4 regions of the Arthrobacter sp. Y3221160 genome follow, and region 4 is predicted to be linked to each of the others. Evidence: riboswitches for the same ligand, from Rfam matches in the RefSeq annotation. Region 4 holds a riboswitch; each other region holds the start of a gene.
What was found. A riboswitch is a leader RNA that binds a small molecule or an ion and turns the genes downstream of it on or off. The one in region 4 is predicted to bind S-adenosylmethionine.
Positions count from the first base shown of each region.

Region 1: linked by a shared signal. The riboswitch ahead of AC5RWG_RS13760 (bifunctional o-acetylhomoserine/o-acetylserine sulfhydrylase) and the one ahead of AC5RWG_RS08440 (flavin reductase family protein) in region 4 are both predicted to bind S-adenosylmethionine.
Region 2: linked by a shared signal. The riboswitch ahead of AC5RWG_RS11215 (O-acetylhomoserine aminocarboxypropyltransferase/cysteine synthase family protein) and the one ahead of AC5RWG_RS08440 (flavin reductase family protein) in region 4 are both predicted to bind S-adenosylmethionine.
Region 3: linked by a shared signal. The riboswitch ahead of AC5RWG_RS11290 (LLM class flavin-dependent oxidoreductase) and the one ahead of AC5RWG_RS08440 (flavin reductase family protein) in region 4 are both predicted to bind S-adenosylmethionine.

Region 1 covers NZ_JBNHHU010000002.1:153,480-156,950, forward strand. Annotated here, with positions in the region: gene metX (homoserine O-acetyltransferase MetX) at 1-449, opposite strand, end outside; gene AC5RWG_RS13760 (bifunctional o-acetylhomoserine/o-acetylserine sulfhydrylase) at 530-1,855, opposite strand; SAM riboswitch class IV at 1,923-2,037, opposite strand; gene AC5RWG_RS13765 (VOC family protein) at 2,265-2,906, shown strand; gene AC5RWG_RS13770 (CPBP family intramembrane glutamic endopeptidase) at 2,991-3,471, opposite strand, start outside.
Region 2 covers NZ_JBNHHU010000001.1:2,394,308-2,397,778, forward strand. Annotated here, with positions in the region: gene AC5RWG_RS11215 (O-acetylhomoserine aminocarboxypropyltransferase/cysteine synthase family protein) at 1-1,472, opposite strand, end outside; SAM riboswitch class I at 1,564-1,658, opposite strand; gene malQ (4-alpha-glucanotransferase) at 1,880-3,471, shown strand, end outside.
Region 3 covers NZ_JBNHHU010000001.1:2,412,058-2,415,528, forward strand. Annotated here, with positions in the region: gene AC5RWG_RS11280 (acyl-CoA dehydrogenase family protein) at 1-220, shown strand, start outside; gene AC5RWG_RS11285 (APC family permease) at 235-1,695, shown strand; SAM riboswitch class I at 1,797-1,886, shown strand; gene AC5RWG_RS11290 (LLM class flavin-dependent oxidoreductase) at 1,975-3,396, shown strand.
Region 4 covers NZ_JBNHHU010000001.1:1,813,520-1,816,990, reverse strand. Annotated here, with positions in the region: gene AC5RWG_RS08445 (aldo/keto reductase) at 112-1,101, shown strand; gene AC5RWG_RS08440 (flavin reductase family protein) at 1,152-1,658, opposite strand; SAM riboswitch class IV at 1,711-1,825, opposite strand; gene AC5RWG_RS08435 (prephenate dehydratase) at 1,987-2,856, opposite strand; gene AC5RWG_RS08430 (hypothetical protein) at 2,944-3,156, opposite strand; gene AC5RWG_RS08425 (amino acid ABC transporter ATP-binding protein) at 3,423-3,471, opposite strand, start outside.

The DNA of each region.
Region 1 (3,471 bases), on a different contig from region 4:
TCCGGGAACGTAGCCGCCCATTCAAGCGCGCGGGCGCCACCCATCGACCCGCCGAGCACCGTGTGCCAGCGCCGGATCCCCAGCGCGTCGGCCAGCCGCGCCTCGGCCCGGACCGAATCGCGGATCGTGACGAACGGGAAGCGTGAACCCCACGGCGTCCCGTCCGGAGCCGGCGACGAGGGACCGGTGGAGCCGTAGCAGCCGCCAATCATGTTGGCGGCCACGACGAAATAGCGCTCCGTGTCGATCGTGGCACCGGGGCCCACCAGATCGTCCCACCAACCGTCCTCGTCCGAGCAGCCGCGTGCGACGTGCGTGCTGCCGGTCAGGGCATGCTGAATCAGGACGGCGTTGGACGCGTCCGCATTCAAGGTGCCCCAGGTTTCAAAGCCGAGGACCACCTCGGGCAGATAGCCGCCGGCTTCCAACTCCAGCGCACCAACCGGCATCCGGCGCAGGATGCCGTCGGTCGCCTGTTCCACCAGTTCCTGCGGTTGCACTATCGTCACGCTGCGCTCTACCTGCTTGCCTAGTCGTCCGCACCCTTGGCGGCGCGGAAACCGGCCTCCAGGTCGGCGATGATGTCGTTGACGTTCTCGATGCCCACCGACAGGCGGACCAGCCCGTCGGTTACCCCGGCCGCGACCCGCTCCGCGGCCGAGAGCTGGGCGTGGGTGGTCGACGCCGGGTGGATCACCAGCGAGCGCACATCGCCCAGGTTGGCCACGTGCGAGTGCAGTTCAAGGCCGTCCACGAAGCGCTTGCCGGCCTCGATGCCGCCCTTGATTTCGAACGCGACGATGGCGCCGGTCCCCTTCGGGCCGTACTTGCGGCCGCGCTCATACCAGGGGCTGGAGGGCAGGCCGAGGTACGCGACGGAGGCAACGTCGTCGTGCTCTTCCAGGAATTCGGCCACCCTCTGAGCGTTGGCCACATGCCGCTCCACGCGCAGGCTCAGCGTCTCCAGCCCTTGGGCAATCAGGAAGGCATTGAACGGCGAGATGGCGGACCCCAGGTCGCGCAGCAACTGCACCCGGGCCTTGAGGATGTAGGCCAGGTTGGCGCCCAGAGCGCCGTTGACGCCGAGGTCGCGGGCGAAGACCAGCCCGTTGTACGTGTCGTCCGGCGTGTTGAACCCCGGGAACTTTTCGGGGTCGGCGGCGAAATCGAACGTGCCGGCGTCGACGATCACGCCGCCGATCGCCGTACCGTGGCCGCCGAGGTACTTGGTGGCCGAGTGGAGCACGATGTCGGCCCCCCACTCGATCGGGCGGATCAGGTACGGGGTGGACAAGGTGTTGTCAACGATCAGCGGCACGCCGTTTTCGTGGGCGATGGCGCTGACCGACTCCAGGTCCAGCACGTCCTGGCGCGGGTTGGAGACGACCTCGCCGAAGAACGCCTTGGTGTTCGGCTTGACGGCATCGCGCCACTGCTGCAGGTTGTCCGGATCCTCGACGAAGGTGACCTCGATGCCGAACTTGGGCAGCGTGGTGCGCAGCAGGTTGTAGGTGCCGCCGTACAGGCTGGGGCTGGCCACGATGTGGTCGCCGGCCTCGGCCAGGTTGAGGATGGAGAACGTCGACGCGGCCTGGCCCGAAGCAAGCAGCAGGGCGCCGACGCCGCCCTCCAGGTTGGCGATCCGGGTCTCGACCGCTTCCTGGGTGGGGTTGCCGATCCTGGTGTAGATGGGTGCCAGTTCGGACAGGGCGAACCGGTCGGCCGCGCTCTGCGCGCTGGGGAACACGAACGACGTGGTCTGGTAGATCGGCAGTGCGCGGGCGCCCGTGGCGGCGTCCGGCTCCTGCCCTGCGTGGATCTGACGGGTTTCAAAGGACCAATCGGCGTTGGACATGGTGCAACTCCTTCACTGGAAGGGGCCATCCGGGATCCGGCCGTGCCGGCATGTCTGTCCCGGGTGTGACCCGCGCTTGCGCACCGCCTTATGGCGGCTGCCTGGTCTTCACCCGGGGCACCCCACCGCGGTTGGAGGGTTGCCGGCCAGCAAACCGGGGTTTTGCGCTGGCACTCATGACCTGCCTCCAGTCTCCGCAGACAAGCCGGCGGCCGCAACAATATGACACCTTATGACTGGGCACCGGTCTCCGGACCGCCTGTCCGACCGTCCGCTTCGTCACTGTTGCCGGCGCGTGCCGGGGAGGCGGATTTGCTGTCCGGAACGGCGCGTTCACCACGAGCCGCAAATTGAGTGACTTAGGTCACCCTAAGTCGAGAGCGGGTTCACAAAGTGCCAAGATAATGCCATGCGCTTCGACCATGTTTCTTATGCCGCTGAACCCGACGGTCTGGCTGCCACCTCAGAGCGGATCTCCAAAGCCCTGGGCATCGACGCCGTCAAGGGCGGGGTTCACCCCCGCTTCGGCACCCGCAATATGATCTTCCCCCTCACCGACCACCACTACCTGGAGGTCGTGGAGGTGCTCGACCACCCCGCTTCCGACAAGGCCCCCTTTGGCCAGGCAGTGCGGGCGCGGTCGGAAGCCGGCGGCGGTTGGATGGGCTGGTGCGTGGCGGTCGACGACCTGACCCCGTTCGAAGAACGGCTGGGCCGCCACGCGGTTCCCGGCAACCGCAAGTTCCCGGATGGGCAGGAACTGAGCTGGCAGCAGATCGGGATCAAGGGCCTCATCGCCGACCCGCAGGTGCCCTACATGTTGCGCTGGGATGACGGCACCGAACCGCTGCACCCGTCCAACGCCCGCCCCGCCACGGTCAAGCTGATCGGCCTGACCATCGCCGGCTCTTCCGAGCGGGTGGCGGACTGGCTAGGCACGCCGGTCGACGGCCTGCTGGACGACGTCAAGGTCGCCTGGACGGCACCGAACGGTACGCCGGGCATCCTGTCCGTCCGCTTCGAAACCGCCAACGGAATCGTCGAACTGTAAGTCTTTCGAGAGGATCGACGTCGTCGATCGCCGCAGCGGCGCCCTGATCGCAAGGCCGGGCGCCGCTGCGCTGCCCGGCCGGTTTCACGTGCCGATGCCGATGGCCGGCCCCAGCAGTGTGTAGCCGACGAAACCGGCAATATCCAGCAGCGCGTGCGCCACCACCAGCGGCATCACCCGCTTGGCCTTTGTATAGGCGTAGCCGAAGACCAAACCCATGAGGAAGTTCCCGATGCCCGGCCCGATGCCCTGGTAGAGGTGGTAGGTCCCGCGCAGGGCGGCGCTGACGAAGATCGCGGACCAAATGCCCCAGCCGAACCTCGCGAAGCGGTTGAAGAGATAGCCCACCATGACCACCTCTTCGAGGACCGCATGCCGCAGCGCGGACAGGATCAACACCGGAACCGTCCACCAGTATTCGTCCAGGGCCGCCGGGACAATGGCGGTGGTGATACCCAGGGCCCGGCCGGCGGCATAAACGCCCAGCGTCCCGACACCGATCACCAGCGCGAGCAGGAAGCCCAAGCCGAAGTCCAGCCGGGGCCGGGAAAACGTGAACCCGATC
Region 2 (3,471 bases), 580 kb from region 4:
TTGGCGGCTCCTTCTTCGGCTTCGATCAGTTCTTCGACGGACTCGACCACGCGCGTTCCGGGCTCTGTCCGGGGGGAACGCTCCGCCGGGATCGTGCAGGACTCGCCGGCATAGCTGGGCGAGGCGAACTCGGAGCTGTCGAACGCGGCGTCCTCATGGTCGCGGCTGGGGCCGTGCTCGGCGCCGGCCTGCTGCGAGGCGGCCAGCGCCTGGTCCAAATCCCAGAGAATGTCGTCCACGTCTTCCAGACCCACGGAGATGCGGATCAGGTCCTCGGGCACGCCGGCCGCCACCAGCTGGTCGGCGGTGAGCTGCTGGTGGGTGGTCGATCCCGGGTGCAGCACCAGGGTGCGGGCGTCGCCGATGTTGGCCAGGTGGCTGGCCAGCTGCAGCGATTCGATGAACTTCTGGCCCGCGGTGCGGCCGCCCTTGACGCCGAAGCTGAACACGGAGCCCACGCCCTTGGGCAGGTACTTCCGGCCCCGCTCGTAGTGCGGGTGCGCGGGCAGCCCGGCGTAGCTGACCCAGGAGACGCGCTCGTCGGCTTCCAGCCACTCGGCCACGGTGCGGGCGTTGGCCAGGTGCTCGTCCATCCGCTGCGCCAGCGTTTCCACGCCCTGCAGCAGCTGGAACGCGGACTGTGCCGACAGCGACGGGCCGATGTCGCGCAGCTGCTCGGACCGGAGCTTGGTGAGGAAGCCGTACTCGCCGAAGTTGCCCCACCAGGACACGTTGCCGTAGCTGGGCACCGGCTCGGTCATCTGCGGGAACTTGCCGTTGCCCCAGTTGAAACGCCCGGATTCAACGACGACGCCGCCCAGCGTGGTGCCGTGGCCGCCCAGGAACTTGGTGGCGGAGTGGATCACGATGTCCGCGCCGTGCTCGATCGGGCGGATCAGGTAGGGCGTGCTCAGGGTGGCGTCCACGACCAGGGGGAGCCCGGCGTCGTGAGCCACCGCGGCCAGGCCCGCGAGGTCCGCGATGTCGCCGGACGGGTTGGCCACGATCTCCGTGTAGACGGCCTTGGTGTTCTCCCCGATGGCCGCGGCGAAGTCGGCCGGGTCGTTGGAGTCGACGAACGTGGTCTCCACGCCGAACCGGCGCAGCGTCACGTCCAGCTGGGTGATGGTGCCGCCGTAGAGCTTGGACGAGGCCACGATGTGGTCGCCCGCCCCGGCCAGGGCCGCGAAGGTGATGAACTCGGCGGCCATGCCCGACGACGTGGCTACCGCGCCGATGCCGCCCTCGAGCGAGGCGATGCGCTCCTCGAACGCGGCGACCGTGGGGTTGCCGATGCGGGAGTAGATGTTCCCGTACTTCTGCAGCGCGAAGAGGTTCGCGGCGTCGTCGGTGTCTTTGAACACGAACGAGGTGCTCTGGTAGATCGGTACGGCCCGGGCACCGTGCTCGGCGTCGGGCGTGCCGCCGGCGTGCAGGGCACGGGTGCGGAAACCGAATGTGCGTTCAGCCATCAGGCGGTTGCTCCTTCAAAACTTGGGTTCCCGGAATGACGGTCCTGGCGGCACCGGCAGGCACCGTCCGGATCAAAGATTGCTTGCGCTCTCTCCATCGCTTCTGGCGGTAGCACCTTTCCGGTGGCGTCCGGATGGTTGCTGCGGTGTCAAAGAGCCAGATCTCTCAACCGCTCGGGATGGTCCCGTCCATTCTCGCAACCAACGGCCGCGGCACCAAAAAATGTTGAGCCGCGTTGCGTCCGGGCTGTGGGCGCCCGGGCCCTGAGGCGGCACGCCTTGCGGTGGCCCCGGGCTTGCGGCGGCCCGGTACGACGGCGGCGCTCGCCTCTTGCGGCCACTATCTTCGCAGGCCCGGCCGAGGAGGGACGTTCCCGGGTCCGGACAGTTCACCGTAGATTGGGTCTATGGCTGAACTTTCGGCGCTGCAGCGCCTCGCGGGGAAACATGGCGTTGGCATTACCTTCCGCGGCTGGGATGGGGGCGAGAAAACAGTCAGTGAGGCTACGCTGGTTTCCGTCCTCACCGCGCTGGACGTCCCCTGCGCCACCGACGACGATGTGACGGCTTCCCTCCGGGCCGCTGAACTGGCACCGGTGCAGCGCACGCTGCCGCCCGCCGTCGTCGTCCGCCAAGGCAGTGCCACCGAGGTTCCGGTCAATGCGCGGCCCGGCGTCCGTCCGCGGGTCCGGATCCTGCTGGAGGACGGCTCCCGGCGCGACGTCGAGGTGCTGGCCGGCGGGTCGGAGGATGCGGAAGGTGCCCCGCCTGTTCGTTTCACGGCGGTGGTGCCGGCGGACATCCCGCTGGGCTGGCACACGCTGGAGGTAGCGGAACGGCCGGAGTCGATGGAGCCCGGAACCGGCGCGGCCGCGGAAAGATCCGAGCCGATGGAGGCCGGGACCGGCGCGGCCCCGGAAATGCCGGAGGTGATGCAGGCCGGGACCGGCGCGGCCCCGGAGCCATCCGACAGCGAGGCGCGGTGCGCCCTCGTGGTCACCCCGCGGCGCCTGACCACCGCGGACCGCCTGCCCCGGACGTGGGGGTTGATGGCACAGCTGTACTCCGTGCGCTCGCGGTCCTCCTGGGGCATCGGCGACCTGCATGACCTGGCCAGCCTCGCCGAGACGGCCGCGGCCAAGGGTGCGGGGTTCGTCCTTATCAACCCGCTGCACGCGGCGCAGCCGAAACCGCCGGTGGAGCCCTCGCCCTACCTGCCCTCCACGCGCCGGTTCGTCAATCCCCTGTACCTGCGGGTCGAGGACGTGCCCGAAGCCAGCGGCGTCCCGCTGGCCAACAACTTCCACGACGCGAACCTGGACGCCGTCATCCTGGACCGCGACCCGGTTTTTGCGGCCAAGCTGCAGGCTCTGGAAACGGTCTTCGCGGTGCCCCGGTCCGCGGAACGGCAGCAGCGGTTCGAAGCCTTCCGCGCGCAGGAAGGCGAGGGGCTGGAGCGCTTTGCCCTGTGGTGTGCCATGGCCGAAACTGTTCCGGCCGGGGCACCGGAGTGGTCCGATGCCCCTTTCGTCGAAGCACAGCGGAGCGAGCTGAAGGACCGCAGCGAGTTCCATCAATGGCTGCAGTGGCTGTGCGACGAGCAGCTCGAGGCGGCGCAAGCCAGCGCCCTCGATGCGGGAATGAACATCGGGATAGTGCACGATCTCGCCGTCGGCGTCCATCCCACCGGCGCCGATGCCTGGACGCTGCAGGATGTGCTGACCCCCGACATCTCCGTGGGGGCGCCGCCGGACATGTTCAACCAACAGGGCCAGGACTGGTCACAGCCCCCGTGGCATCCGCACCGCCTGGCCGAATCCGGCTATGTTGCCTACCGGGACATGCTGCGGACCGTCCTGCGGCACGCCGGCGGCATCCGGGTGGACCATATCCTCGGGCTGTTCCGGCTCTGGTGGATCCCCGCCGGCAGCCCTCCCAGCGAAGGCGCCTACGTTTATTACGATCACGAGGCCTTGATCGGCATCCTCGCCCTGGAAGC
Region 3 (3,471 bases), 600 kb from region 4:
CTGGCGCAACGCCCGCACCGTGGCCACCCACAACCCGTTCATCTACAAGGCCCGGATCGTCGGCGACTGGGAAGTCAACGGCGCCGAGCCCCCGCTCGTCTGGACGATTGGCGAGGCCAATGCCGACGCCGCCAGTCAGTCACACACCGACGCCGCGCGTCAGCCACAGAGCGACGGCGCCCGTCCAAACAGCCAAGCCACCCGCTCCGCGGCCCTCTAGAAAGAAGCCAAACCATGTCTGTATCCGTCAATAACCCAACCCTCGCCGCACCCGAGGCCGCCGCCGCCAATGCCCGTGCTCCGCGGCTCTCCGGCCGGCTGGGCGTCGCCAGCATCGTGCTCATCGTGCTGGCCGCCGCGTCGCCACTGGGCGTCATCGGCGGAACCGTCCCGCTGGCCATCGTCAGCGGCAACGGCGCTGGCCTTCCCTTCATCTACCTGCTGGCCATGGCCATCCTGCTGTTGTTTGCCGTCGGCTTCACCACCATGACACCGCACGTGCCAACGGCCGGCGCGTTCTTCAGCTACGTCGACAAAGGCCTCGGCCGCAGGGCGGGCCTGGGGGCGGCCTTCGTGGCCCTGCTCTCGTACCTCGCGCTGGAAGCCGGCGTCTACGGCCTACTGGCGCCGGCCGTCGACGAAGTGGTGCGCGCCTACGGCGGGCCGGCACTGCCATGGTGGGCATGGGCCGCTGCCGCCCTGGCCGCCGTCGCTTGGCTGGGCCACCGCAACATCGAGCTCTCCGGCAAGGTGCTGGGGGTACTGCTGGTCGCCGAGGTGCTGATCGTGCTGGTTTTGGACGCTGCCGTAATTTTTGGCGGCGGCGGTCGCGAGGGCCTGTCCACCGGGTTCGTCACTCCGTCGACCGTGCTGTCCGGGGCGCCCGGCATCGCGCTGTTGTTCGCCATCCTGAGTTTCATTGGCTTCGAGGCCACCGCCGTGTTTCGCGACGAGGCACGGGACCCGGACAAGACGATCCCGCGCGCCACCTATGTAGCCCTCATCGTGGTGGGCGGCTTCTACGCGCTCTCCAGCTGGCTGCTGATCAGCGTGTGGGGCGACGAGGGCATCGTCCAAAAGGCCACGGACGCGCCCGGCACCTTGCTCTCGGAGACTACCGCGCTCTACCTCGGAACCGCGGGCAGCCACGTCATCCAGGTACTGCTGGCCAGCAGCCTGTTCGCCTGCATCCTGTCCCTGCACAACATCAGCTCACGCTATTTCTTCCAGATCGCCGGACAGGGCATTTTCCCCGCCAAGCTGGCCGGCACGCACACCCGGCACCACTCGCCACATCTGGCCTCGGCCGCTTCGACCGGAGTGGTGGCCCTGTTCCTGCTGGCAGCCGTCGTGGCCGGCTGGGACCCGATCGTGCAGTTCTACACCTGGTTTGCCGGTTTCGCCTCCCTGGGCGTGGTGGTGCTGATGACGGTCACCAGCATCGCGGTGCTGGTCTTCTTCCGCCGGCAGGGCGCCCCGGCCCGCGACTGGAAGCGCTCCGTCGCCCCGGCTCTCGGACTCCTCGGGCTGCTGGCCATTCTGGGCCTGATCCTGCAGAACCTGCCCACCCTGGTCGGCAACAGTGTGCCGCTGGCGATCGCCGTCGTCGTCCTGATTCTTGTCTGCCTGGGGGCCGGAGCGGTGGCGGGATGGAAGCGGCCGCAGACCAAAGCCGGCTCCGCACCGGCGTCGTAATTCTTACCCCGCGTGAGGGAGGGCGCCCCGGCGTCGTAATTCTTACCTCGCGTGACGCGGGACATTTCCCTCCTGGCGCTCCCGGGTGTCCAATGGAGGGGTACCCATCCAGAGCGGCCGAGAGACCTGGCTTGTTGACGCCGCAGCAACCCCCTCCCTGAGGAAGGTGCTACCGCCAGGACCGATGGAGAAGCTCGATCTCTCGTTGGTCTTCCGTTGGCAGCCGCATGCCCGACGGAGGGCCGGCGCGGGCTCTTCTCATCAGAAAAGGAGCCTGACATGACCGTAAACAACCCGCAGCCCAACCCCCGGCGCCAGATTCGTTTCAACGCCTTCGACATGAACTGCGTGGGCCACCAGTCGCCCGGACTGTGGCGCCACCCGCAGGACAAGTCCGCCACCTACAACACCATCGGCTACTGGACCCACCTGGCCAAGGTGCTGGAAAAGGGCCTGTTCGACGGCCTGTTCATCGCCGACGTGCTCGGCACCTACGACGTCTTCGGATCCTCCAACGAGACCACGCTGCGCGCCGGCACGCAGGTCCCCGTGAACGATCCGTTCATGCTGGTCTCGGCGATGGCCGCGGTGACCGAGAACCTCGGCTTCGGCGTCACAGCCGGCACCGCCTACGAGCACCCGTACCCGTTCGCCCGCCGCCTGGCCACGCTGGACCACCTGACCAACGGGCGGGTCGGTTGGAACGTGGTCACCGGTTACCTGCCCTCGGCGGCACGCAACATGGGGCAGGAAGACCAATTGGAGCACGACGAGCGCTACAACCACGCGGACGAATACCTCGAGGTCATCTACAAGCTGCTCGAGGGCTCGTGGGAGGACGACGCCGTGGTCAAGGACGTGGAGACCGGCGTCTTCACCGACCCGGCCAAGGTCCACGAAATCCGGCACGAGGGCAAGTACTTCAAGGTTCCCGGCATCGCCATCACCGAGCCGAGCCCGCAGCGCACCCCGGTCATCTTCCAGGCCGGGGCCTCCAAGCGCGGCACCGAGTTCGCCGCCGAAAACGCCGAGGCGGTGTTCGTGACCTGCCCGACCAAGGAAATGCTGGCCGCATCCGTGAAGAAGATCCGCGACGCCGTGGAAGCGGCCGGGCGCGACCGCTACGACGTCCGCATCTACGCGATGCAGACCGTGGTGACCGGGCCCGACACCGCCGCCGCGCAGGCCAAATTCGAGGACTACAAGTCCTACGCGGACATCAACGGGGCGCTGGCGCTGATCTCCGGCTGGATGGGCGTGGACCTCTCCACCTACGGCCCGGACGACGTGATCGGCGGGAACGTGAAGTCCAATGCCATCCAGTCCTCGGTGGAGACCTTCCAGAAGGCATCCGGCGACAGCGGCAAGCCGTGGACCATCCGCCAGCTGGCCGAATGGGTCGGCGTCGGTGGTTTCGGCCCGATCACCGTCGGCTCCGGCGAAGAGGTAGCCGCCAAGCTCGTGGAGTGGGTCGACGAGACCGACGTGGACGGGTTCAACCTGGCCTACGCGATCACCCCGGGCACCTTCGAGGACATCGTGGAATTCGCCGTGCCGGAACTGCAGAAGCTGGGCGCATACCCCACGGAGTACGCGCCGGGGACCCTGCGCAACAAGCTCTTCGGCCGCGGCGACAAGCTGCCGGAGAGCCACCGGGCCGCCGGCTTCCGCCTGCAGAACGCGCTGGCCCACCGGGCGTAGGCCACGGCAGAACCATCTAAACAACGACGGCGGTGCGCCTGGCCCCACGGGGAGGCGCACCGCCGTCGTTCTCCG
Region 4 (3,471 bases):
TCGCTACGAGGAGTGTTCTTCGGTGTCAGCATCACCCGGGGCCGGCGCCGATGCCTCCCCGGGCACCGCCGTCGTACGCTGGAAACCTGCCCAGCGAAGGGGGAACTATCAATGAACGACGCCGGCTCGCGCCTCATTTTCGGCTGCATGGGGTTGGGTGGGGGCTGGGGGAGCGGGCCGCTGGAAGCGGCCGACGTGGCCGCCGCGCACGCGGCCGTGGCGGCGGCGCTGGAGGCCGGGATCACGACTTTCGACCACGCCGACATCTACGCCCACGGCAAGGCCGAGGCCGCGTTCGGGCGGGTGCTGGCGGAAAGTCCCGAGCTGCGCGACTCGATCCGGCTGCAGGGCAAATGCGGCATCCGGCTGCCGGTCCCCGGCATGGTCGGGCACTACGACTCCTCGCGGGAAGCCATCCTGGCCCGCACCGACGAGAGCCTGCGCCGACTGCACACCGATCACCTGGATACGCTGCTGATCCACCGGCCCGATCCGCTGACGCCGGCCGAAGAGATCGCCGCGGCGTTCAACGAGCTTCGGATGGCCGGGAAGGTGCGCCGCCTTGGTGTCTCGAACATGTCCGGCGAACAGATGCGCTGGCTGCAGTCGGCGCTGGATGAACCGCTGGCGGTGAACCAGCTGGAAATGAGCCTGCACCGACGCGACTGGCTGGAGTCAGGGGTGCTGGTGAACCACCCGGAGGGACCGGGGATCAGCTTCCCGCACGGCACCTTGGAATACTGCGCCGCCCACGGGGTGGAGCTGCAGGCCTGGGGCGCGCTGGCCCAGGGCCGGTACAGCGGGCGTGCGGCAGCGGAGGCCGCGACACCGGATGCTTCCGCGCCCGCGGATGCCCCACCCCCGGCGGATCATGCAGCGGCAGCCCTGGTCACGGAACTTGCCCGGGACAAGGGGTGCCCGCCCGAGGCCGTGGTGCTGGGCTGGCTGCTGCGGCATCCGGCAGGCATCCGGCCGGTCGTCGGTACCAGCAGCCCGGACCGGATCCGGGCCTGTGCCGAGGCGGAAGCGGTTGGAGCATCGATGACCCGCGAGGAGTGGTACTCCCTGTGGGTGGCGGCCCGAGGCAGGCCGCTGCCTTAGCTGCCCGCGCCCGGCCGCGCCGGCTGCGGGCGGAGCCGGGACCATGCGTCCTAGACGAAGGCCGGCTGTTCCAACCGGCGGAACGCGGAATCGTGGAAGACCAGGGGCTCGTGGGTGCCGTCGTGCGTGGACAGTCCGTGCACCTGCAGCAGCACGACGTGGTGGTCCCCGGCCGGGACCTCCTGGTGCACCGAGCAGTCCAGCCAGAGCGCCGCGTCGTTGAGGAAAAGCGCGCCATCGTCCGTGCCGTGCAGGCTCAGGCCGGCAAAGCGGTCACCGGTCCTGGACGCGATCTGGCGGCAGACACCGTCGTGCCCGGTACCGAGCACCGAGACGCCGATCCGGTTGGCCCGGCGGACCAGCGGCCAGGTCCGTGAGGTGTTTTGCACGGCGAACATCACCAGCGGCGGCTCGAGGGAGACGCCCACGGTGAACGAGGAGGCGACGATGCCCTGCGGCTCGCCGTCGACGGTCGCGCACAGCGCCGCGATGCCCGAGGGGAACCGGCCGAAGGCGGAGCGCAACGTGTGGGGGGTCAGGTCATGGTGTAGCGACATGGCGTCCTTGGGGCTTGGGCGCATCCGCTGCGGCCGAGCTGCTGCGGGTGGATACGCGTACTTGCCTGCCGACATCCCCGGCGGGCCGAATCATCACCTGGAGCACCCCGCTACGGTAGAGGGTTGCCGGCCAACCAGCCAGGGCTGTGAAGTTGGCGCTCTTGATTCGTCTCCACGCTAAGAGCGGGGAAGGGCCTGGGTCAAACGCCGGTAACAGTTCGTCAAATGCAGCGTTTTACTCCCGGGCCACGCGAGGTGGCTTCTGCCCGACGGGCGGCCGTGCGACGGCTGCTGCCCCGAAGCTACTGTCCGACTGCTGGCCCCACGGCTACTGCGCCGCGGCGCCCGGGCGCACGGTCTGCTGCCGGAACGGATGCGCCGGGTACACGCCCAGGATGCGGATTTCCGTGGTGAAGAAGTCCAGTTCCTCGAAGGCATGGACCATGGCGGGATCGTCCGGGTGGCCTTCGACGTCCACCATGAACATGGTGGCGGCAAACTCGCCGCCCACCATGTAGCTCTCCAACCGGGTCATGTTGATGCCGTTGGTGGCGAAACCGCCCAGCGCCTTGTACAGCGCGGACGGCACGTTCCGCACGCGGAACACGAAGCTGGTCACGGCCGGACCGGGAAGTTCCTCGCGGGACGGGACCGGCCGGCGGTCGGCCAGCACCACGAACCGTGTGGTGTTCGTCGGATCGTCTTCGACCTTTTCCGCGAAAACCTCCAGGCCGTAGAGTTCGGCGGCCATCGGCGGCGCCAGGGAGACCTTGGTCGGGTCGTTCCATTCGGCCACCTCCCGGGCCGAACCGGCGGTGTCGCCTGCGATGACCGGAGTGAGCCCGAGCCTGCGGATCAGCTTGCGGCACTGGCCCAAAGCATGGATGTGGCTGTGCACCTCCCGGGCCTGCTCCACGGTGGCCCCGCGTACGCCCAGCAGGCTGAAACGGATGGGCAGGAAGAATTCCTCCACGATCTGCAGGGTGGTCTTCGGCAGCAGGGCGTGGATGTCCGCCACCCGCCCGGCGATCGAGTTGTCGATGGGGATCATGGCCAGTTCCGCCTCGCCGCCGGTGACGGCAGCGAACGCATCCTCGAAGCTGGCACACGGCACCGCTTCCCAACCGGGGCGCACTTCCAGGCAAGCCATGTGGGAGTTCGAGCCGGGTTCACCTTGGTACGCAATCGCTGGAGCCATGGGCGAAATTATCCCACCGGGGCGGGCCGGCGCTTCATTCCGGGCAACCGGGCGGCGTCATATAACCGGGACCGGCCCGCCAACCGCTTAGTACAGATGCGATTCCTGGGTGATGCCGTAGGGCACGTCGTCGCTCAGCTCCACCGTAAACTGCCCGGGGCCGGTGCGAGTGACCAAGATGCCGCAATCGCCGTCGATGGCGGCGAGCTTTTGCAACTCTTCGACCGCAGCATTCAGGAGATCGTGCGCTTCGGAAGCCGTCTGTGCGGTCAACGACTTGGTAGCCAGGGAAGTGGCCATGGTTCTGCCTTTCGTGGCCGGAGGTTTCCGCGCAGGAGAAACGCGGGATGGAAGCTTCCGGCCGGAACGAGCCTGCCATGCGGAACGGTGCATGGAACTTTACATTCTGCCATCCCAGATGACATCAGATGAATTTCGCACCGGCGTGGCGTGCGCCACACCCGGCGTGGCGGCGTGGTGCTGCGAACCGGTGCAGGCGGGACCCCCACCGCGGATGCAGGGAGCCGTCGGGGGGAGGGCGGGGGCAGCCGGAAGTGAACCCGGTCCTAGAACGGGTTGAGCAGCCGGTGGACGAACTGCCGGGTGCGCTCCTCC